Regions from separate parts of the Streptomyces sp. NPDC014882 genome, predicted to be linked through region 2. Evidence: riboswitches for the same ligand, from Rfam matches in the RefSeq annotation. Region 2 holds a riboswitch; the other holds the start of a gene.

Region 1 (10,684 bases), on a different contig from region 2:
AAGAGGGGCGGACCGGTGGCGGACATCGAAGAGGCACGCAAGCAGTTCCAGCGGATCGACGCGGACGGTGACGGGTTCATCACCGCGGTCGAGTTCAAGACCGCCCTGGCCCAGGGGGGCGACTGGCACGTCACCGACACGGTCGCCGAGGCCGTCATCAAGACCCGCGACCTGGACGGCGACAAGGTCCTGTCGTTCGACGAGTTCTGGGCCTACCTGGGCAAGTGACGCGTGACGGAGGGGTGTCCGGCGGCCGCCGCGGGACACCCCTCCGGCGTCCTCCGGCATCCGCGCTTCACCCGTACGGCGGCGGAGCGGAATAGGCGGCGGCCGGCCGTGGTTGAGCCACCGAAAGCATGCATGTGCATGAAATCTTCGGGAAGGACCTGACGTGAAGATCGGCATCATCGGCGCGGGCAACATCGGCGGCAACCTCACCCGGCGGCTCACCGCCCTCGGCCACGACGTCTCCGTGGCCAACTCCCGCGGCCCGCAGACGCTCACGGAGCTGGCGAAGGAGACGGGCGCGACACCCGTCGAGGTCACCGAGGCGGCGCGCGGCGCCGAGATCGTCGTCGTCACGATCCCGCTCAAGGCGGTCCCGGACCTGCCCTCCGGCATCCTCGACGGCGCGGCCGAGGGCGTCGCCGTCATCGACACCGGCAACTACTACCCGCAGCAGCGCGACGGCCGGATCGACGCCATCGAGGACGAGGGCCTCACCGAGAGCCGCTGGACGGAGCGCCGGATCGGACACCCGGTGGTCAAGGCGTTCAACGGCACCTACGCCCAGGACATCCTGGACCGCCCCCTCCCGGCCGGCGCCCCCGGCCGCATGGCCCTGCCCGTCGCGGGCGACGACGAGGCCGCCAAGGCCAAGGTCCGGTCCCTGATCGACGAACTCGGCTTCGACACGGTCGACGCGGGCGGCATCGACGACTCCTGGCGCCAGCAGCCCGACACCCCGGTGTACGGCCTGCGCGGCGGCGTCGACGAGGTCACCCGGGCCCTGGCGGCGGCCTCCCCGGAGCGCCCGGAGGCCTTCCGGGGCTGAGCCGGCTCACCCCACGGTCGCCCACGCCCGCAGCGCCGCCCGGTCGGCGAACCTCGCCACGTTCTTGTCGAGGGGCTCGTCCGTGTACTGGTGGAAGCGCCACTTCGCCTTGATGCGGGGCTTGCCCGCGGTGACGTAGTCGGCTATCCACAGGCCGTCGCCGGCGTACGAGGTGTCGTCGACGTTCAGCCAGTAGGTCCGGTTGCAGTACAGGACGACCCGGTTGCGCGGCCGCAGCTCCTTGAGCCTGCGGATGAAGCGGTCCTTCTCGGCGTTGCTCGCGTGGGTGCCCTCGCCCGTCGTCTCCCAGTCGACGGCGAGGATGTCACCGGGGCGCTCCGGCGCCTTCGCCAGGAAGTGTTCCGCCTGGGCGCCGAGGTTGCCCGGCCAGAGGAAGTGGTAGAAGCCGACGACCAGGCCGGCGTCCCGCGCCCGCTTCGTCTGGGCGGCGAGCCTGGAGTTGACGTACGTACGGCCCTCCGTCGCCTTGACGAAGACGAAGGAGAGGCCGTCCGTCGCGTAGGCGGAGGACTGGTAGGCGCTGACATCGACACCACGGAGCATGGGGCGACTCCCGGAAGTGCAGCAGAAGGAAGGGGAGTTGTCTTATGCCCCGACACGCCGACGCCGGAACCTCCGCTTCCGTCCCCCGGCGTGCCGACGGGGGCTCAGCACTCGATGATGTTCACCGCCAGCCCGCCGCGGGCCGTCTCCTTGTACTTGACCGACATGTCCGCGCCGGTGTCCTTCATCGTCTTGATGACCTTGTCGAGGGAGACCTTGTGCGAGCCGTCGCCGCGCATGGCCATGCGGGCCGCCGTGACCGCCTTCACCGCGGCCATGCCGTTGCGCTCGATGCAGGGGATCTGGACCAGGCCGCCCACCGGGTCGCAGGTGAGACCGAGGTTGTGCTCCATGCCGATCTCCGCGGCGTTCTCGACCTGTTCGGGGGAGCCGCCGAGCACCTCCGCCAGCGCGCCCGCCGCCATGGAGCAGGCGGAGCCCACCTCGCCCTGGCAGCCGACCTCGGCGCCGGAGATGGAGGCGTTCTCCTTGAAGAGCATGCCGATCGCGCCGGCGGCCAGGAGGAAGCGGACGACGCCCTCCTCGTCGGCGCCGGGGATGAAGTTGACGTAGTAGTGCAGGACCGCGGGGATGATGCCGGCCGCGCCGTTCGTGGGGGCGGTGACCACCCTGCCGCCCGCCGCGTTCTCCTCGTTCACCGCCATCGCGTACAGCGTGATCCACTCCATGGAATGGGTCAACGGGTCGCCGTCCGCCCGGAGCTGACGGGCCGTCATGGCGGCGCGGCGGCGCACCCGCAGGCCGCCCGGCAGGATGCCCTCGCGGGACATGCCGCGGGCCACGCAGGCCTGCATCACCCGCCAGATCTCCAGCAGCCCCTCGTGGATCTCCTCCTCGGTGCGCCAGGCCCGCTCGTTCTCCAGCATCAGCGAGGAGATCGACAGCCCCGTCTCCTGCGTCAGCCGCAGCAGCTCGTCACCCGTGCGGAAGGGGTACTTCAGGACCGTGTCGTCCAGCTTGATCCGGTCCGCGCCGACCGCGTCCTCGTCGACGACGAACCCGCCGCCCACCGAGTAGTACGTCTTCGACAGCAGCTCCGCGCCCCCGTCGTCGTACGCCCACAGCGTCATGCCGTTCGCGTGGTACGGGAGGGTCTCGCGGCGGTGCAGGACGAGGTCGTCGTCGAAGGAGAACGGGATCTCGCGCTCACCGAGCAGCCGGATGCGGCCCGAGTCCTTGATCCGCTCCACCCGGGCGTCCGCCGTCTCCACGTCCACCGTGCGCGGCGAGTCGCCCTCCAGGCCGAGCAGGACGGCCTTCGGCGTGCCGTGGCCGTGGCCGGTCGCGCCCAGGGAGCCGTACAGCTCGGAGCGCACGGACGCGACGGAGTCCAGCACGCCCTCGTTGCGCAGGCGCCGCGCGAACATGCGCGCCGCCCGCATCGGGCCGACCGTGTGGGAGCTGGACGGGCCGATGCCGATCGAGAACAGGTCGAAGACCGAGATGGCCACGGGGACTCCTCCATACGGGGGTGGTGCGGGAAGTTTCCGATGGGTGTCCCGCCCACCGACCAGTGTGCGGGACACCCATCGAAAAACCGTCGGAAAACGGGAACTACTTGCTCAGGCCGGGGTAGAGCGGGTGCTTCTCGGCAAGGGCCACGACCCGGGCCTTCAGCGCCTCCGCGTCGTGGGCCGGCTTGAGCGCCTCCGCGATCACGTCCGCGACCTCGGCGAAGTCCTCGGCCGTGAAGCCGCGGGTGGCGAGGGCGGGCGTGCCGATGCGCAGGCCCGAGGTGACCATCGGGGGCCGCGGGTCGTTCGGGACCGCGTTGCGGTTGACCGTGATGCCGACCTCGTGGAGACGGTCCTCGGCCTGCTGCCCGTCCAGCTCGGACTCGCGCAGGTCCACCAGGATCAGGTGCACGTCGGTGCCGCCGGACAGGACGTCGACCCCGGCCTCCCGGGCGTCCGGCGCGGTCAGCCGCTCGGCGAGGATCCGCGCGCCCTCCACCGTACGGCGCTGGCGCTCCTTGAAGTCGTCCGAGGCCGCGACCTTGAAGGACACCGCCTTCGCCGCGATGACGTGCTCCAGGGGGCCGCCCTGGAAGCCGGGGAAGACGGAGGAGTTCAGCTTCTTCGCGAACTCCTTCCTCGCCAGGATGATGCCGCCGCGCGGACCGCCCAGCGTCTTGTGGGTCGTGGAGGTGACCACGTCCGCGTACGGCACCGGGTTCGGGTGCAGGCCCGCCGCGACCAGACCGGCGAAGTGCGCCATGTCCACCCACAGGTACGCCTCGACCTCGTCGGCGATCCGGCGGAACTCGGCGAAGTCCAGCTGCCGCGGGTACGCCGACCAGCCCGCGATGATCACCTTCGGGCGGTGCTCCTTGGCGAGCCGCTCGACCTCGGCCATGTCGACCAGGCCGGCCTCGTCCACGTGGTAGGCGACCACGTCGAACTGCTTGCCGGAGAAGTTCAGCCGCATCCCGTGGGTCAGGTGACCGCCGTGCGCCAGGTCCAGGCCCAGGATGGTGTCGCCGGGCTGGGCCAGCGCGAACAGGGCGGCCTGGTTGGCGGAGGCGCCCGAGTGCGGCTGGACGTTGGCGTACTCGGCGCCGAACAGCTCCTTGACCCGGTCGATCGCGATCTGCTCGGCCACGTCGACGTGCTCGCAGCCGCCGTAGTAGCGGCGGCCGGGGTAGCCCTCGGCGTACTTGTTGGTCAGGACCGAGCCCTGCGCCTCCATGACGGCCAGCGGAGCGAAGTTCTCCGAGGCGATCATCTCGAGCGTGGACTGCTGGCGGCGCAGCTCGCCGTCGACCGCCGCGGCGATCTCCGGGTCGAGCTCGTGCAGGGGCGTGTTCAGGACAGACATGCGTCTTTCGACCTCTCAGCCGGCGATGAAGGCGGTGTACTCGTCGGCGGAGAGCAGCTCGGCCGGCTCGTCCGTGACGCGTACCTTGAACAGCCAGCCGCCCTCGAAGGGGGCGGAGTTCACCAGCGACGGGTCGTCCACGACGTCCTGGTTGACCTCGGCGATCTCGCCGGTGACCGGCGCGTACAGCTCGCTGACCGACTTGGTCGACTCCAGCTCGCCGCAGGACTCGCCCGCGGTCACCGTGGCACCGACCTCGGGGAGCTGGACGAAGACCACGTCGCCGAGCGCGTTGGCCGCGTGCTCCGTGATGCCGACCGTCGAGACGCCGTCCTCGGCGCCCGACAGCCACTCGTGCTCCTTGCTGTAACGCAGCTGCTGGGGGTTGCTCATGGCCTGAATTCTCCTGTACGCGAGGGAGTGCTGATGAAGGGGGACTGCTGGAGACGCACGTGAGCAGCGCGGATGTGCGCGGGGTCACGTGCGGGGCCGGCCGGGGCCCGGTCTCCGCGGCCGTGCGCCAGTCTCTACTTCCGGCGCTTGTAGAACGGCAGCGCCACGACCTCGTACGGCTCGTGGCTGCCCCGGATGTCCACGCCGACACCCGGCGTGCCCGGTGCCGCGTGCGCGGCGTCGACGTAGGCCATCGCGATCGGCTTGCCCAGCGTGGGGGAGGGGGCGCCGGAGGTGACCTCGCCGACCACCTCGCCGCCCGTGACCACGGCGTACCCGGCGCGCGGGACGCGGCGGCCCTCGGCGACCAGGCCGACGAGGACCCGCGGCGGGTTCGTCGCGGCGCGCTCGGCGGCGGCGGCGAGCGCCGCGCGGCCCACGAAGTCGCCGTCCTTGTCGAACTTCACGACCCGGCCGAGCCCGGCGTCGAAGGGGGTCAGCGCGGTCGACAGCTCGTGGCCGTACAGCGGCATGCCCGCCTCCAGGCGGAGCGTGTCCCGGCAGGACAGGCCGCAGGGGATCAGGCCGGCGGCCTCGCCGGCCTTCGTCAGGGCCTGCCACAGCTCGACGGCGTGCTCCGGCTTCACGAACAGCTCGAAGCCGTCCTCGCCGGTGTAGCCGGTGCGGGCGATGAGCGCGGGGACGCCGGCGACGGTGCCGGGCAGGCCGGCGTAGTACTTCAGGCCGTCGAGGTCGGCGTCGGTCAGCGACTTCAGGATGCCGGGGGACTCCGGGCCCTGGACGGCGAGCAGCGCGTAGGCGTCGCGGTCGTCGCGCACCTCGGCGTCGAAGCCGCCGGCGCGCTCGGTGAGCGCGTCCAGGACGACCTGGGCGTTGGAGGCGTTGGCGACGACCATGAACTCGGTGTCGGCGAGCCGGTACACGATGAGGTCGTCGAGGATGCCGCCGTCGGCGTCGCAGATCATGGTGTAGCGGGCCCGGCCCACGCCCACGGCCGCGATGTTCCCGACCAGCGCGAAGTTCAGCAGGGCGCCCGCCTGCGGGCCGGTGACGGTGATCTCGCCCATGTGCGAGAGGTCGAAGAGGCCGGCCCGGGTGCGTACGGCGTTGTGCTCGTCGCGCTCGGAGCCGTAGCGCAGGGGCATGTCCCAGCCGGCGAAGTCGGTCATGGTCGCGCCCAGCGAACGATGCAGGGCGTCGAGGGCGGTGTGGCGGAGCGGGGTACTGCTCATCGGGCGTTCGTCTCCCAAGGCATGACGGCGAGGGCTTTCCTCCCCATCTGTCATCGGAACCTGAGAGGTTCGCCGTGACCCTCCGCGCGGGTCGGTCACGGCTTGCACCTTGGGTGGGGCCACCGGAGGGCGGCCCGCTTTTCAGATGTGCCTCGCCCGCGCGGTAACGGTGCCTGAGAGATTCAAGGGAGGGACTTGCTCCTTCGGCGCCCCAGCGATGCTGACGGTGGGGACTCTCCCGCGCGGATTCAAACGGCCGGTATGCAGTTGGCGCGGCCATCATCGCACGCCCCGCCCGATCCCGGCAGGCCCGCATCTGTAACCGGCCTGTGGCGGTAAGCGCATGAAAACGCGAGGCGAACCGGATTACCTTCTCTTTACGCTCGACGGGGACAAGACATGTCTGACCCCAGGGGAGGACGAACACGGTGAACAGGACCACGGCACTCGGGACGGGCCCGGCGCTCGCACTGCCCGCGCAGCCGCAGACCTCCGTCCGGGAGGCGGCCGACGCACCGCCCGCCCCGGTCGTCCGCGACCTGCGCGACCGCGACGGCCGCAGCCCGCACGGCCTGCTGTTCGCGCCCCGCGACCTGGTCGTGGTCACGGGACTGCCCGGCAGCGGCAAGTCGACGCTGATGAAGCGCGCGGTCACGGGCGTCCGCGTCGACTCCCAGGACACCCGCGACCGCTGGGACGCCCGCATGCCGCGCGCCCTGCCCTACGCCCTCTACCGCCCCCTCGTCCGCCTCGCCCACTACGCCGGTCTGCGCCGCGCCCTGCGCACCGGCGGGGGCGTCGTCGTCCACGACTGCGGCACGCAGGCCTGGGTGCGCGCCTGGCTGGCCCGCGAGGCCCGCCGCCGCGGCGGCAGCCTGCACCTGGTGCTGCTCGACGTCACCGTGGACACCGCGCTGGAGGGCCAGCGCGAGCGCGGCCGGGGCGTCTCCCGGTACGCCTTCCGCCGCCACCGCCGTGCCGCCTCCCGCCTGCTGCGCGCGGCGGAGCGGGGCCGCCTCCCCGCGGGCTGCGGCTCGACGGTCCTCCTGGACCGCGCCGCGGCCGACACCCTCCGCCGCATCGGCTTCACCGGCTGACCGGGAAGGGCGCGGGGCTCCGGGCCGCGGTTGCCGCGCGAGCCCGGGGGCTTCGGACCCGCGGCCACCGGGCTGCCGGGAGGCCGGGATGCCGTGCGCATCCGGGGCTCGTGGTCGCCGGGCGGCCGGGCCGCTGCGTGGGACTGGGGCTCGTGGTCGCCGGACCCCGGGCGGGTTCGGGATTCGCCGGTTGTCGCGGCGGCGCCGTGCCGCCGGGATGCCGGGCGCATCCGGGGCCCGCGGCCGCCGGGCGGCCGGGCCGCTGCGTGGGACTGGGGCTCGTGGTCGCCGGTCGTCGGGCGGGTTCGGGGCCCCGGTCGTCGGGCCGGCGGGCGGTTCCGGGGTTCGCCGGTCGGCGGGCCCGCCGCGCGGGCCGGACCCCGCGACCGGCGCACCGCCGCCGTCCCGGCCCCCGCCCCCCGGCCCCGGCCCCCGCCCCCTGGCCCCGGCTCCTTGCCCCCGGCCCCGGCCCTCGGCCCCGGTCGTCAGGACGTCCGGTGGATGCGGGGACGCGGGGACGGGCCCGGTACCCGATAGCCTTTCGAGTCACACCCAGTGGTTCCCAGCAGGCGGTAGGCAGATGGACTTCCCCCCGGCGGACTTCCCCGCGGACTTCCCGGCACAGGCGCACCCCCATCCGCACGGCGGATGGCCCGGCAACGAGCTGGAGGAGGTGCTCTCCGCCTCCCTCGGCGTGCCCGGGGCCGGCGGACGGATCGTGGAGGTGCTCGGCCGCAGCTTCGTGTGGGTGCCGCTGCCCGCCGGGGGCGGCCCGCACAGCGGCCCCCTGGACCTGCCCACCCTGGAGCTGGAGGGCCAGGCGTACGTGCCCGTGTTCAGCTCCGAGGAGCAGTTCCGGCAGGTCGTCGGCGCGCACATGTCGTACACCGTCGCCCCGGCCGTCGAGTTCGCCCGCGGGCTGCCCCCGCAGGTCGGCGTCCTGGTGAACCCGGACGGCACGGTCGGCATCCCGCTGCCCCCGATGGCCGTCGCCGAGCTGTGCCGGGCCGGCCGCACCCCGCTGGACGGTCCCGCCGGCGGCGGCCGGGTCCGCCTCTACGAGCCCGACTGGCAGGACGACCCGGTGGACTTCCTGTCCGCCGCCACCGCCGAGTTCGAGGCGACCGGCGTCGTCCTGACCGCCCGCCGCTGCCTCGCCGCGATCGAGACGGCCGACCCCGTGATGTTCGTCGGCGTCGAACTCTCCCTGGCGGAGGGCGATCTGCGGGCGCTGCCCCTGGAGGCCCTCGGCAGGGCGCTCGGCCGGGTCCCGGCCCCCTGGCCGGTCAACCTCGTCCTGCTCGACGTGACGGAGGACCCGGTGGCCCGGTGGCTGAAGGAGCGCGTGCGGCCCTTCTACTCCCGGATCCACTGAAGGCATCCCGCGGGGTGACGTCCGCGCCGGTGGGCGGCGGTGCCGCGAGGCCCCGCCGGGAGCCCGCCGGGCCGGTCCCGCCGGCGGCGGACGACCCGGCCCCTCGGGGGGACCCGTTGTCGGCGAAGACACCTAAGCTGGTCTCCCGAAAGCGGGGCAACTTATCGAAGGGGCGGTACAGGTGAGCGCCAGCGGCATCGCGGCCGGGCAGGTCGAGCACATGCTGCGCCAGGTGACCCCCGGGCGCTACGACGCCTACGAGGCACTCCTGCGCGCCCTCGCGACCCCGGGCACCGGCCAGGTGTGGATGCTCCTGTGGCAGGGTCAGGCCGGTTCCGCCGACGCCCAGTACGGCACGATGGACGTCGAGGGACACGGCTACGCCCCCTGTGTCACCTCCGCCCGGGAACTGTCCGCGAGCGGCTGGAACCGGTCGTACGAGGTGATCGACGGGCTGGACGCGGCCCGCACGCTCTACCCCGACCACCACGGCCTCTGGCTGAACCCGCACGCCCCCGGCGGCGGCGTCGGCATCCCCTGGCTCGACCTGCGGCGGATCGCCACCGGCCTGGACCGCCAGCCGGCCGGGCCGCTGCGGCTGTCCGAGCCGGCCATCGAGATCCCCCAGTTCTACGCCCTGCTCGCGCAGAACGCCCACCGCACCCCGGCCCTGCGCTCCCTGCGCCGCGCCTGGGTCCAGCCGGCCCTCGGCGCGCCCTACCTCGCCCTCGGGCTCGACGTGTACGACACCTCCCCGCAGGCCGTGGACGCGGTGCGGGCGATGATGCAGCAGTCCGTCGGCGCGGTGCCGGACGGCCTGCCGGTGTCCACGGTCACCATGAGCGACGACTACGACCCGGTGGTCCTCTGGATGCGCGCCCACGCCCGCCCCTTCTACGACCGCGAGGCGCACGCCCCCGCGGCGCCGCCCGCGCCGGCCCCCGCGGGCGGCTACGGCTTCCCGCCGACCGGTCGCCACTGATGTGTCCGCCGTCCGCTGTTCGCCGTCCGTCTCCGTCCGTCTCCGTGCGTCGGCCCGACGAGTCGGCCCGGTGAATCTTCGCGCGTAGATCGGTGCGTTAAGTCCGTTTATGGGTGACTTTGCACCAATTCGCGGGTGTCCGCCCCCCGTTACCCACCGTCCGGATAACGGAATCCTCCTGAGAGCATCACGTTTACGCATCCTTTCCCCTTCAAGTCTGGCTACAGATCGCCAAAGCGTTGAAGACTCGCGCATCAGGGGTGCTTTCGCCCCTGTGTACGACGGACTGATCACGCCGCTACAGCGGCAAGTGTGGGCCGGCTACCGCCGGTTGAGAGGGGTCCCTGCCAGATGACGGCACCATTGCACGAGCCGACCGCGGAAGCGGCCCCGAGCCCGGCCGAGGAAGCGGCGGTGGCCACCGCCGACGCGAAGGCCGTACAGGGCCGTTCCCTGGGTCGGATCGCCTGGGAGCGCCTGAAGCGGGACAAGCTCGCCCTGACCGGCGGCATCGTGGTGCTCCTCCTCGTCGTGGTCGCGCTGCTGGCCCCGGTGATCACCTCGATCCTGGGCCAGGACCCGAACGAGTACCACGAGAACCTCATCGACCCGCTGTTCGGCACCCCCACGGGCTCCCTCGGCGGCATCAGCGGCGAGCACCTGCTGGGCGTCGAGCCGGTCAACGGCCGCGACATCTTCGCCCGCATCCTCTACGGCGCCCGGATCTCCCTGCTGGTCGGCTTCCTGTCGGCCGTCGTCGCCGTGATCCTCGGCACCGTCCTGGGCATCCTCGCCGGCTTCTTCGGCGGCTGGGTCGACTCGGTCGTCAGCCGGGTCATGGACGGCCTGCTCGCCTTCCCCCAGCTGCTGTTCATCATCGCGCTGGTCTCCGTCATGCCGAGCAACCTGCTGGGCCTCACCGGCTCCAACGTGCGCGTCTTCGTGATGATCCTGGTCATCGGCTTCTTCGGCTGGCCCTACATCGGACGTGTGGTGCGCGGTCAGACCCTCTCCCTGCGAGAGCGCGAGTACGTGGAGGCCGCCCGATCGCTGGGCGCCGGGCGGCTGTACATCCTGTTCAAGGAACTGCTGCCCAACCTCGTGGCCCCGATCGTCGTCTACACCACG
Region 2 (10,684 bases):
CACGGCGCTCGCGGCGTTCGTGCCGTGCGCCGACGACGGGATCAGGCACACGGTCCGCTGCTCGTCCCCGTTGGCCCGGTGGTATCCGCGTACGGCGAGCAGTCCGGCGAACTCGCCCTGCGACCCGGCGTTCGGCTGGAGGGACACCTTGTCGTACCCGGTGACCTCGGCGAGCCGCTCCTCCAGCTCGTGGATGAGCGTGAGGTAGCCCCGCGCCTGCCCGGCCGGCGCGAAGGGGTGCAGCTGCCCGAACTCGGGCCAGGTGACGGGCTCCATCTCGGTGGTCGCGTTGAGCTTCATCGTGCAGGAGCCCAGCGGGATCATGCCCCGGTCCAGCGCGTAGTCGCGGTCGGACAGCCTGCGCAGGTAGCGCAGCATCGCGGTCTCAGAGCGGTGCTGGTGGAACACGGGGTGGGCGAGGATCTCGTCGCGGCGCAGCAGGTCGGCGGGGAGGGTGTCCTGCGTGACCGCGTCGAGGGCCTCGACGTCGCCCTCGACCCCGAAGGCCCGCCAGACGGCGCCGATCTGCGCCCGCCCGGTGGTCTCGTCACAGGAGATCGCCACGTGGTCGGCGTCGACGAGGTGCAGGTTGACGCCGTTGTCCCGCGCGGCGGCGACGGCTTCGGCGGCCTTCGCGGGCACCCGCACGGTCAGCGTGTCGAAGTAGGAACCGTGCACGACCTCGACGCCGCCCGCGGTGAGCCCGGCGGCCAGGACCGAGGCGTAGCGGTGGGTGCGCCGCGCGATCGCCCGGAGGCCCTCGGGGCCGTGGTAGACGGCGTACATGCCGGCCATGACGGCGAGCAGGACCTGCGCCGTGCAGATGTTGCTGGTCGCCTTCTCCCGGCGGATGTGCTGCTCACGGGTCTGCAGCGCCAGCCGGTACGCCCGGTTGCCGTCCACGTCGACGGACACGCCCACGAGCCGCCCGGGCAGGCTGCGCGCGAACTTCTCGTGGACGGCCATGTACCCGGCGTGCGGCCCGCCGAAGCCCATCGGCACCCCGAACCGCTGCGTCGTCCCGACGGCGATGTCCGCGCCCAGCTCACCGGGCGAGGTCAGCAGCGTCAGCGCGAGCAGATCGGCGGCGACGGTGACGAGCGCCCCCAGCTCGTGCGCCTGGTCGACGACCGGCTTGAGGTCGCGTACGGCGCCGGAGGCCCCCGGGTACTGGAGCAGTACGCCGTTGATCTCCCGCGCGGCGATGTCGGCCGGGATGCCCTCGCTGAGATCGGCGACGACGACCTCGACACCGGTCGGCTCGGCGCGCGTCTCGATCACGGCGATGGTCTGCGGCAGCGCGTCCGCGTCGACCAGGAAGAGGCCCTTCTTGTTCTTCCCCATGCGGCGGGACAGCGCCATCGCCTCGGCCGCGGCCGTGCCCTCGTCGAGCAGTGAGGCGCCGGAGGTCGGCAGTCCGGTCAGGTCGGCGACCATGGTCTGGAAGTTCAGCAGCGCCTCGAGCCGGCCCTGCGAGATCTCCGGCTGGTACGGCGTGTAGGCCGTGTACCAGGCCGGGTTCTCCATGACGTTGCGCAGGATGACCGGCGGGGTGAAGGTGCCGTAGTAACCGAGCCCGATCATGGAGTCCATGACCTGGTTGCGGTCGGCCAGCGACCGCAGCTCGGCCAGCACCTCGGCCTCGGTGCGCGCGCCCGGCAGGTCCAGCGCGTCGGCGTTCTTGATCACGTCGGGGACCGCGGCGGCGGTCAGCTCGTCCAGGGAGCCGTAACCGACCTGGGCGAGCATCTTGGCCCGCGCCTCCTGGTCGGGCCCGATGTGGCGCTGCTCGAAGGGGATTCCCTGTTCGAGGTCGGAGAGCGGAATGCGATGGGCGGTCATGGCGGAGGCCTCCTGGTCAGACACGACCTTCGAGGGGCACCACTGGCGGGTACCCGGACGGCCTCCCCCTCTGTCATCTCAACCTGAGAGCTTCACCGGCCGCCCGAGGGCAGCCGGCTTTCACCGTCGGTGAGGGCGGAGGCCGTCGGCACCCGCCCTGCTTTCCAGAGTGACCTCGTCCGTGCGGTACGTGGGCCTGAGAGATTCCGGGGAGGATTTGCTCCTTCGGCGCCTCCGGTGGTCTCCGGAGGACTCTCCCGCACGGGGTCAGCGGCCATTGCCAGACTACCAGCGAGGTCAACGAGGCCTCCTTTCGAGTGGCCGCGACCGCCGATGTGCTCTTTTGTGGTGCTAAGGGATGAGTGTGCGACCAAGTGGAGGGGTCCTGTGCAGACCGACATCGACCCGCGCAACCTGATCGGCCGCAAGGCGTTCGACCGGAACGGCACCAAGATCGGCACCATCGACGAGATCTATCTCGACGACGCCACCGGAGTGCCGGAGTGGGCGGCCATACGCACCGGCCTGTTCAGCAGGGACGCCTTCGTCCCCCTGGAGCCCAGCGAACTGATCGAGGGCACCCTGCACGTCCCCTTCGACCGCGCCCTGATCAAGGACGCCCCCGACTTCGGGGTGGGCCGTCACCTCTCCCCCGACCAGGAACTCCAGCTCTATCACCACTACGGCCTCGACGTGTCCGCCCCACCGCCCCTCCCGGACCGTGACTTCGGCAGGCTGGCGGGCTCGGAGGAGACCTGAGCGGACCGGCCGCACGCCCGGGCCGGCGCCCCGGGGAGTCCTTGCGGATCGTGGAGCGGCCGCGCCCCGTCGGTGACGACGCGTCGTGTGCCCGCGCCGACGGGATCGGTGCGCGCCCGGTCGGCGAGGCAGATGCCGACCTCGGTCTCGAGACCGGAAGCGGTGGCGTACCGCCATTCGGTGACGGGCCCCGGGCCCGGTTGCGGATCAGCTCTCCCAGGGCCGGCTCGCACCCCCGGGCGTCCTCGACGGCGTACCGGCCCGGCTCGGCGTACCGGCCCGGCTCGGCGTACCGGCCCGGCTCGGCGTACCGGCCCGGCTCGGCGTACCGGCCCGGCTCGGTGGTCAGCACGACGGGACCGACATCCGGGTCCGCCCGTTCGGCTCCCCGGGCCCAGGACCCGACGAGCAGCATCCCGACGACGTCCTCGCGCCCCGCGGCCCGTGCGGTGTCCTGCCGGATCACCGAGCGCACCTCCTCACGCCGCTCCGCCGGGCCCCGGCAGGGCCCGTCCGCCCCTTTCCGTCAGGCCACCGCGCACCGCTTCGCCCGGTCCCGTCACCGGCCGCTCCCACGCCGCGGGTCCACCGCCGGCACCTGACCGGCCGTGTCCGCGGCCGGTGCCCCGTCCGGTCTTCGCCGCACCAGCGGCAGCGGCTCCGCCGGTGCCAGATCGGGGTCGTCGGTCCGGAACGTCCGTACCCGCCCCACCTCCGACTCGGGCGTCTCGAACCGCACGGTCACCCGCCCCAACCCGCTGCCCTGCACCCACCCGTGGCCGAGCTCGGCGTGCCGCACGTCGTGCCCCGGCCGCCACCGGTGCTCCGCGGGCGCCGCCCCGGCCACGGCGGGCCCTTCCGGCGTCTCCTCCTCGGGCCCCTCGGCCCGCACGTCCGCCACCCGCTCCTCCGCCGCCCGCACCTCGGCCGCCCGCACCTCGGCCGCCTGCACCTCGGCCGCCTGCGCGAACAGGTCCTCCTGCGTGAAGTCCGCCAGCCCGCTGACCCCCACCCCGAGCAGCCGCACGCCACCCGTCGTGTCCACCGCGTCCAGCAGCCGCGCCGCCGCCTCCCGCACGACCGCCGGATCGTCCGTGGGCCCCCGCAGGGTCTCCGACCGGGTGAGCGTGGAGAAGTCGTACCGCCGCACCTTCAGCACGATGGTCCGCCCCGACAGACCGGCCCCCCGCAGCCGACGCACACACCGGTCGGCGAGCCGCTGCACCTCCAGTTCCACCCGCATCCGGTCGTGGATGTCCACGTCGTAGGTGTCCTCCACCGACACGGACTTGGTCTCCCGTTCGGCCACCACGGGCCGGTCGTCCCGGGCCAGCGCCATGGCGTAGAGCGCGTGCCCGTGCGCCTTGCCCAGCATTCTCACCAGTTCGTCCTCCCCCGCCTCGACCATCTCCCCGACCGTGGCGATCCCGGCCCGCCTCAGGTGGTCGCCGGTCGCCGGACCGACCCCCGGCAGCGTCCGCACCGGCATCGGCGCGAGCAGGGACCGCTCGGTACCCGGCTCGATCAGCACCAGACCGTCCGGCTTGGCCTGCTCGGAGGCGATCTTGGCGAGCATCTTGGAGGCGGCCAGCCCCACCGAACCGGTGAGCCCGGTGACCGCCCGGATGTCGGCGCGCAGCCGCACTCCGGCCAGCCGCGCCGACTCGCTGTCCCAGGCCGTCCCGCCGGCCTCCAGATCCACGAACGCCTCGTCCAGACTGAGCGGCTCCACCAGCGGCGACAGGGCCCGCAGCAGCGTCATGACCTGGTCGCTGATCCGGCGGTAGAACGCGCCCCGCGGCACCAGGTAGGCGGCGTTCGGAGCGAGCCGGCGGGCCTGAGCCATCGGCATCGCCGAATGCACTCCGAAGACCCGCGCCTCGTACGAGGCGGTCGCCACCACCCCTCGCGGCCCGAGGCCTCCCACCACGACCGCCTTCCCGCGCAGACTCGGCTTGGACGCCTGCTCCGCCTGGGCGAAGAAGGCATCCATGTCGAGGTGCAGGACGGTGGGCGCGTTTCTCACGTCTCCGATGCTGCACCACGCCACTGACAACGAGGTCCTGCGGCCGCCCGCGAGGGTTCGGGGCCGTCAGACCGCCCGGTTGCGCCGACGGGCCAGCTCGTCCGCCGGGTTGGGCCCGACGAGGGTCTCACCGGTGTCGACGCGCTCCCCGTGCAGCTGCGACAGCGCGCTCTCGACATCCCGCCACACCACGCCGACGGCGATCCCGAAGACGCCCTGACCGCCCTGGAGCAGCGCGTGGACCTCGTCCGGCGAGGTGCACTCGTAGACCGTGGCACCGTCGCTCATCAGCGTCATCCGCTCCAGGTCGCTGAAACCGCGCTCCCGCAGGTGCTGGACGGCGGTGCGGATGTTCTGGAGCGAGACCCCGGTGTCGAGGAAACGCTTGACGATCTTCAGGACCACCACGTCCCGGAAGCTGTACAGACGCTGCGTACCGGACCCGTGGGCGGGCCGTACGCTCGGCTCGACCAGGCCCGTGCGCGCCCAGTAGTCCAGTTGCCGATAGGTGATCCCGGCGGCCGCGCAGGCCGTCGGGCCCCGGTAGCCGATCTCCTCGGACGCCATGGACGTCGCCCCTCCGCTGCTCGGCACGGCCGCCGGCCGCTGCGGAGCGTGATCGGCCGCGCCTCCGTGATGGGGGTACCCCCCGCTCGGGCGGAGCCGAGAGCTTGAGGGAGGGTACGGACCGCTCCCCCCGACACCGAGTGCGGGGGCACCCCCCACCGTACCGTCGCCGCTGCTTCTCACGCCGACCTCCGTCCTTGACCTGCCTTCTCGACGGTAGGCAGTCACCAGGGGTGCGTCAACGATCGCCACACTCGCCACGCCGAGTGATAATCACCCCAGGAGTGGTTTCCCGCACCCCACCACGGGGAAAGGCTAGCCGAATGCCCTGAGCGCAAGCCGCAGGACGCTCTCGTGGTCCGGCCGCAATCGCCGCGGCCCGAGCCACTGCGCGCACCGGAGCGCCCGCGCCCGCCGACGGCTACTGATTGCTGCTGCCGAAGTCCTCGGGCGAGATCTGGTCGAGGAACTCGCGGAACTTCTCCACCTCGTCCTCCTGCTCGTCCGGGATGGCGATCCCCGCGTCGTCGAGCACCGTGTCGCTGCCGTAGATCGGCGTCCCGGTGCGCAGGGCCAGCGCTATGGCGTCGGACGGCCGCGCACTCACCTCCACCCCACTGGCGAAGACCAGCTCGGCGTAGAAGACGCCTTCACGCAGGTCCGTGATGCGTACTTCGCTGAGCTCCTGGCCCACGGCCTCCAGCACGTCCTTGAACAGGTCGTGGGTCAGCGGCCGCGCGGGAGCCATGCCCTGCTGGGCGAAGGCGATCGCCGTCGCCTCACCCGGCCCGATCCAGATGGGGAGGTAACGGTCGCCTCCCACTTCACGCAGCAGGACGATCGGTTGGTTGGAGGGCATCTCGACCCGGACACCTACGACATCGAGCTCGTTCACACAGCAACCCTAGGCCGTGCCCGGGACGTTTGGGTAGTCGGGCCGGGAACGGGTGACCGATCCGGGCGGCCCGGACCGTCCGCCTCAGGGCAGACGCACCCCGAGCGCGGTCTGCACCAATGCCGCGTGCAACCTGACCGTGAGCCCCGCCAGCTCCTTCACGCGGGCCTCGGCATGTGCCCTCGTCTGCGGATTGCGGTGGCGCCTGAGCGGTGCGACCACCTGGTCCACGAGTCCCGCCTCACGATCGGCCGCGGCCTTCATCACCCGCAGGTGCCGGGGCTCGATCCCGAACCGCCGCAGCTCGCAGACGAGCGCGGCCACCGTCACCACCTCGGCGTCGTAGATGCCGTCCTCCAGGGGCGCGACGAGCCCGTACGCCTCCCACTCCTGGAGTTCGTGCTCGTCGATCCCGGCGACCGCCAGCAGCTCGGACCGTCCGATCCGGGCGGCGGTGGGCGCGTCGGGCCGCTCCGGCACCGCCTCTCCGTCCCGCTGCCGGCCCACGGTCGGCAGCGGTGCCGCCTCGCCGCGCTCCATGGCGTCCAGGTGCTCCCGGATCACCTTGAGGGGTAGGTAGTGGTCCCGCTGCATCCTCAGGACGTGCCCGAGGCGCTCGACGTCCTCCACGCTGAACTTGCGGTACCCCGACGGGGTCCGCTGCGGCTCGACGAGCCCCTCCGACTCCAGGAAGCGGATCTTGGAGATGGTGACTTCGGGGAACTCGTCGCGCAGCACGTTCAGCACCGTGCCGATGCTCATCGCACCACCGTCCGCTGCGGCGGCGCCGGGTTCGGTACCGCCCCTCGGTGTTCGCAGCATGGGCCTTCCCTGGGGGTTCCCCCGGACCGGGTCCGGGGGCGGGTCAGTAGCCTCGCTGGCTCGCGTAGAAGACCAGCCGGTACTTGCCGATCTGCACCTCGTCGCCGTTCGACAGCGGGATCTCGTCGATCCGCTCCCGGTTGACGTACGTGCCGTTCAGGCTGCCGACATCGGCCACCGTGAACGAACCGTCCTGGCGACGCCGGAACTCCACGTGGCGGCGCGAGACCGTCACGTCGTCCAGGAAGATGTCGCTCTGCGGGTGCCGCCCGGCCGTCGTCAGGTCACCGTCCAGCAGGAAGCGGCTGCCCGAGTTGGGGCCACGCCGCACGACCAGCAGGGCGGAACCCAGCGGCAGCGCGTCGACCGCGGCCTGGGCCTCGGGCGAGAGCGCCGGCAACTGTGTCTGTCCGGTGGCCTCGGAGTCGTAGGCCTCGAGACCGGAGATGGAAATGGTGGACGTCGTCTCCGAGGGGCGCTCGGGCGTCAGCCCCGGCCTCAGCGGCGCGCCGCAGTTCGAGCAGAAGCGGCTGTTCTCCGCGTTGCGGTTACCGCACCTCGTACACACCAGGGCCGACATAGGGGAAAACCCTCCACCCGTACTTGAGGTTGACGGTTGTCCGAAACCTATGCCGCCGGACTGCGCAGGGTCAACCGACGCCCCGCCCTGGCCTCCGGAAATGTCACCGCCCGGACCAGCGACCTGGTCCCGGAACAGCGGCCGCTGGCCCTCCGCGTCAGGCTGTGCGCGGTGACGGGCGGTCGCGTTGTCACCGCTGCCTTCTCGCGCGCTCTTGCCGAACAACTTCGCAAACAACTTCACGGGCGATTCCCCTTGACCGAAACAGACCCGCCCGTGGGGCAGGACGAACCCTGAATGATTAGACCGGCCGACCCGGACATCTTCACAACGTCCGTATCCACCAGACAGTTTCCACCACGCACCACCCGTTCGGTGCGCCGACCCCCCGCAACCTCATGCCCTTGCCGGACGGCCCCCATGCACCCCCGGTTCACTGCGAGGACGACCGAGCGTAGTCAGGCTGCTCCGCTGCTCGCAAGGCGTCCACGACGATCTTGGCGGATCGCTCCACGGACACCGTGGCCTGCTCCTTCTCGAGAGTCTGCACCACGCCCCCAGGGATGTTGAGCGCCGGTTCGAGATCCTGCGGCTTGCCGATGACCTTGAAACGATAGGGAGCGTTGATCTTGTTCCCGTCGACGCTCACGCTCTTGCCGGATTCCGTCAGGTACGTGCCGGCGACGACCCTGACGCCGTTCACCTGGATCGCCTCGGCGCCCGCCGCGCGCAGCTCCTGGATCGCGTCGAGCAGCATGTCGGCCTCGACCGTCCCCTTCGTGTCCTCGATGACCATGGTGATCCCGGGCCCCTGAGCGGCCACCGTGCCCGCCAGGACGCCGAGTTGCTTCTCCTTCTCGATCGTCTGCCTGCGGGCCTCCTCGGCCTGGTCGGAACTGTTCTCCAGCTCCTGCCGCTGCTTCTCGAGACCCTGCTTCTCGTCCTCAAGACGCTGACTGCGGTCATCCAGTTCATCGAGGATGCGCACGAGATCTTCCTGGCGCGCCCCGCGCAGGGCGTTGTCGCTCTCGCTGTTGGACGCCACTTGCACGGCCAGTCCGAAGCCGAGGCCGAACAGCAGCAGGGCGACGATGAGTTGGGCCCGGCTCACCCGCGGCGGCCAGAGCCCCTGCACCAGCCGCTGCCGGCCGGTCAGTGCGGGCTCCCCGCCCTCCTCGGGCCGTTCCGCGCGCGGAACGGCCGCGGGAACCTCCTGGGGCAGTTCCTTGCGCAGCCTGGTCGTGGGCGTCTCGTCCTGGGGCGCCTCGCCCCGGGGCGCCCGGTTCCGGGTCGCCTCGTTCCCGGCTGTCTCACCTCGAGGGGTCTCGCTGCGGGGAGTCCCGCCGGGACGGGTCGCGTCGTGGTCGCTCATCGCCCTCACGCCCGGAAGACGTGCCGGCGGATCGCCGCGGCGTTGGAGAAGATCCGGATGCCGAGCACGACCACCACGCCCGTGGACAGCTGGGCGCCGACGCCCAACTTGTCACCGAGGAACACGATCAGGGCCGCCACGACCACGTTCGACAGGAACGACACGACGAACACCTTGTCGTCGAAGATGCCGTCGAGCATGGCCCGCAGACCCCCGAAGACGGCGTCCAGCGCCGCCACGACGGCGATCGGCAGGTAAGGCTCGACGACCGCCGGAACCTCGGGCCGGACCAAGAGGCCGGCCACGACTCCCACGACGAGGCCCAGTACGGCGATCACGATGTGCCCTTCTCAGTTCTCGGCTCTGCTGTACGTACGATCACACTCGGTGCCGCGGGCACCCGGAGGTCCTTCTCCACCGAGATGGCGGTCCGGATGCCGAAGTTCTCCTGGAGGGCGTGCAGATACAGCCCGTCGGGGCTGTCCTGGAACCGGGTGCTCAGGTTCTTCCCGTCCCCCACCGCGAGTACCGTGTACGGCGGCACCAGCGGCTTGTTGTCGACCAGTATGGCCTCGCCCGCGGCCCTGATCGCCGACAGCGCCGTCAGCCGCTGGCCGTTGACGGAGACGGCCTCGGCCCCCGACGCCCACAGCCCGTTGACGACGCGCTGCATGTCACGGTCACGCACCCGCCCGGTGTCGGAGAAGCCGGAGGTCTCGCGCGGATCACCGTCACCGCCGGTGGCGGCCTCCTCGGCGTCGTCCACGACCAGCTTCACACCGGGCCCGTGGACCTCGACGGCGCCCGCGAGGATGCCCACCAGCTCCGACCGGCCGCCGCCACCGCTCTCCCGGAGCGCCTCGCGCTGCCGCGCGCTCACGTCGTCACGCAGTTCGTCGACGGTGTCCTCGAGCTCGTCGGCCGCCTCGGTCTCACTGTCGATGCGGTCGATCAGTTCCTCGCGCTCCTTGGCCACGACCGGAGCGGCGATCCGCGCCTGGGCGGCCCCCACGGTCACGACGAGAGCCGCGAGCACCAGACCCGCGGCCAGGCCCAGCTTCGAGCGCAGGGTCCTGGGCAGCCCGCCGATGCCCTCGGCCCGCTTCCGGGCGGCCGCCTCGGCGTATCCGTCGTCGAGACTGTGGTCCATGACGTTGGTGAGCAGCGACATGGACGCGTCCGGGCGCGACGCTCGCGCGGGCGTACTCCGAACGGGGGGCTGCTGCGGCATGCCGCACATCGTCGCACGCCGCGCCCACTACCTCCGAACGGCCCCACCGACGTGCCGGACAGGCCCCCTCGGGGACACTTGTCCGGCACGCGCGTGTGGTAGGTGTGTCAGCGCCCGGCGCTGTCCACGACGGACGACCACTCGTCCAGCAACGCCTGTGCGGAGGCGTCGTCGGGGCCTTCCGCCCACAGGTGCGTGACGGCCTCGGCCGGGTCCGGCAGCACCATCACCCAGCGTCCGTCGGCCTCCACCACCCGGACACCGTCCGTGGTGTCCACGGAGCGGTTTCCGGCAGCCTCGACGACCCGCCGCATCACCAGGCCCTTGACGGCCCACGGAGTGGCCAGATCCCGCTTCAGGACGTGCGCCCGCGGGATCCGCGCGTCGATCTGGCTCAGCGTGAGCTGCGTCCGGGCCACGAGCCCGATCAGCCGCACGAAGGCCGCCGTGCCGTCGAAGACACTGCTGAACTCGGGGACGATGAAGCCGCCCTTGCCGTCCCCGCCGAAGATGGTCGACTCGTCCCGGCCCACCCGGGTCAGGTCGTCGGGCGACGTCGTCGTCCACTCCACCTGGGTGCCGTGATAGGC

Evidence for each region. A riboswitch is a leader RNA that binds a small molecule or an ion and turns the genes downstream of it on or off. The one in region 2 is predicted to bind glycine.
Region 1: another riboswitch for glycine. It lies ahead of gcvT (glycine cleavage system aminomethyltransferase GcvT); the one in region 2 lies ahead of gcvP (aminomethyl-transferring glycine dehydrogenase).

Annotation. Positions count from the first base shown of each region.
Region 1 is NZ_JBIBWL010000001.1:290,316-300,999, reverse strand. Features, by position in the region: gene ACF09K_RS01295 (EF-hand domain-containing protein) at 16-228, shown strand; gene ACF09K_RS01290 (NADPH-dependent F420 reductase) at 392-1,054, shown strand; gene ACF09K_RS01285 (glycoside hydrolase family 25 protein) at 1,061-1,618, opposite strand; gene ACF09K_RS01280 (L-serine ammonia-lyase) at 1,723-3,090, opposite strand; gene glyA (serine hydroxymethyltransferase) at 3,194-4,456, opposite strand; gene gcvH (glycine cleavage system protein GcvH) at 4,472-4,849, opposite strand; gene gcvT (glycine cleavage system aminomethyltransferase GcvT) at 4,984-6,102, opposite strand; glycine riboswitch at 6,254-6,353, opposite strand; gene ACF09K_RS01260 (AAA family ATPase) at 6,531-7,199, shown strand; gene ACF09K_RS01255 (enhanced serine sensitivity protein SseB) at 7,780-8,574, shown strand; gene ACF09K_RS01250 (enhanced serine sensitivity protein SseB C-terminal domain-containing protein) at 8,756-9,556, shown strand; gene ACF09K_RS01245 (ABC transporter permease) at 9,908-10,684, shown strand, end outside.
Region 2 is NZ_JBIBWL010000004.1:2,946-13,629, reverse strand. Features, by position in the region: gene gcvP (aminomethyl-transferring glycine dehydrogenase) at 1-1,842, opposite strand, end outside; glycine riboswitch at 2,017-2,112, opposite strand; gene ACF09K_RS11255 (PRC-barrel domain-containing protein) at 2,230-2,601, shown strand; gene ACF09K_RS11250 (DNA polymerase IV) at 3,161-4,627, opposite strand; gene ACF09K_RS11245 (MerR family transcriptional regulator) at 4,694-5,377, opposite strand; gene ACF09K_RS11240 (bifunctional nuclease family protein) at 5,616-6,089, opposite strand; gene ACF09K_RS11235 (MerR family transcriptional regulator) at 6,174-6,911, opposite strand; gene ACF09K_RS11230 (FHA domain-containing protein) at 6,955-7,842, opposite strand; gene ACF09K_RS11225 (DUF881 domain-containing protein) at 7,925-8,863, opposite strand; gene ACF09K_RS11220 (small basic family protein) at 8,869-9,201, opposite strand; gene ACF09K_RS11215 (DUF881 domain-containing protein) at 9,198-10,034, opposite strand; gene ACF09K_RS11210 (sugar phosphate nucleotidyltransferase) at 10,202-10,684, opposite strand, start outside.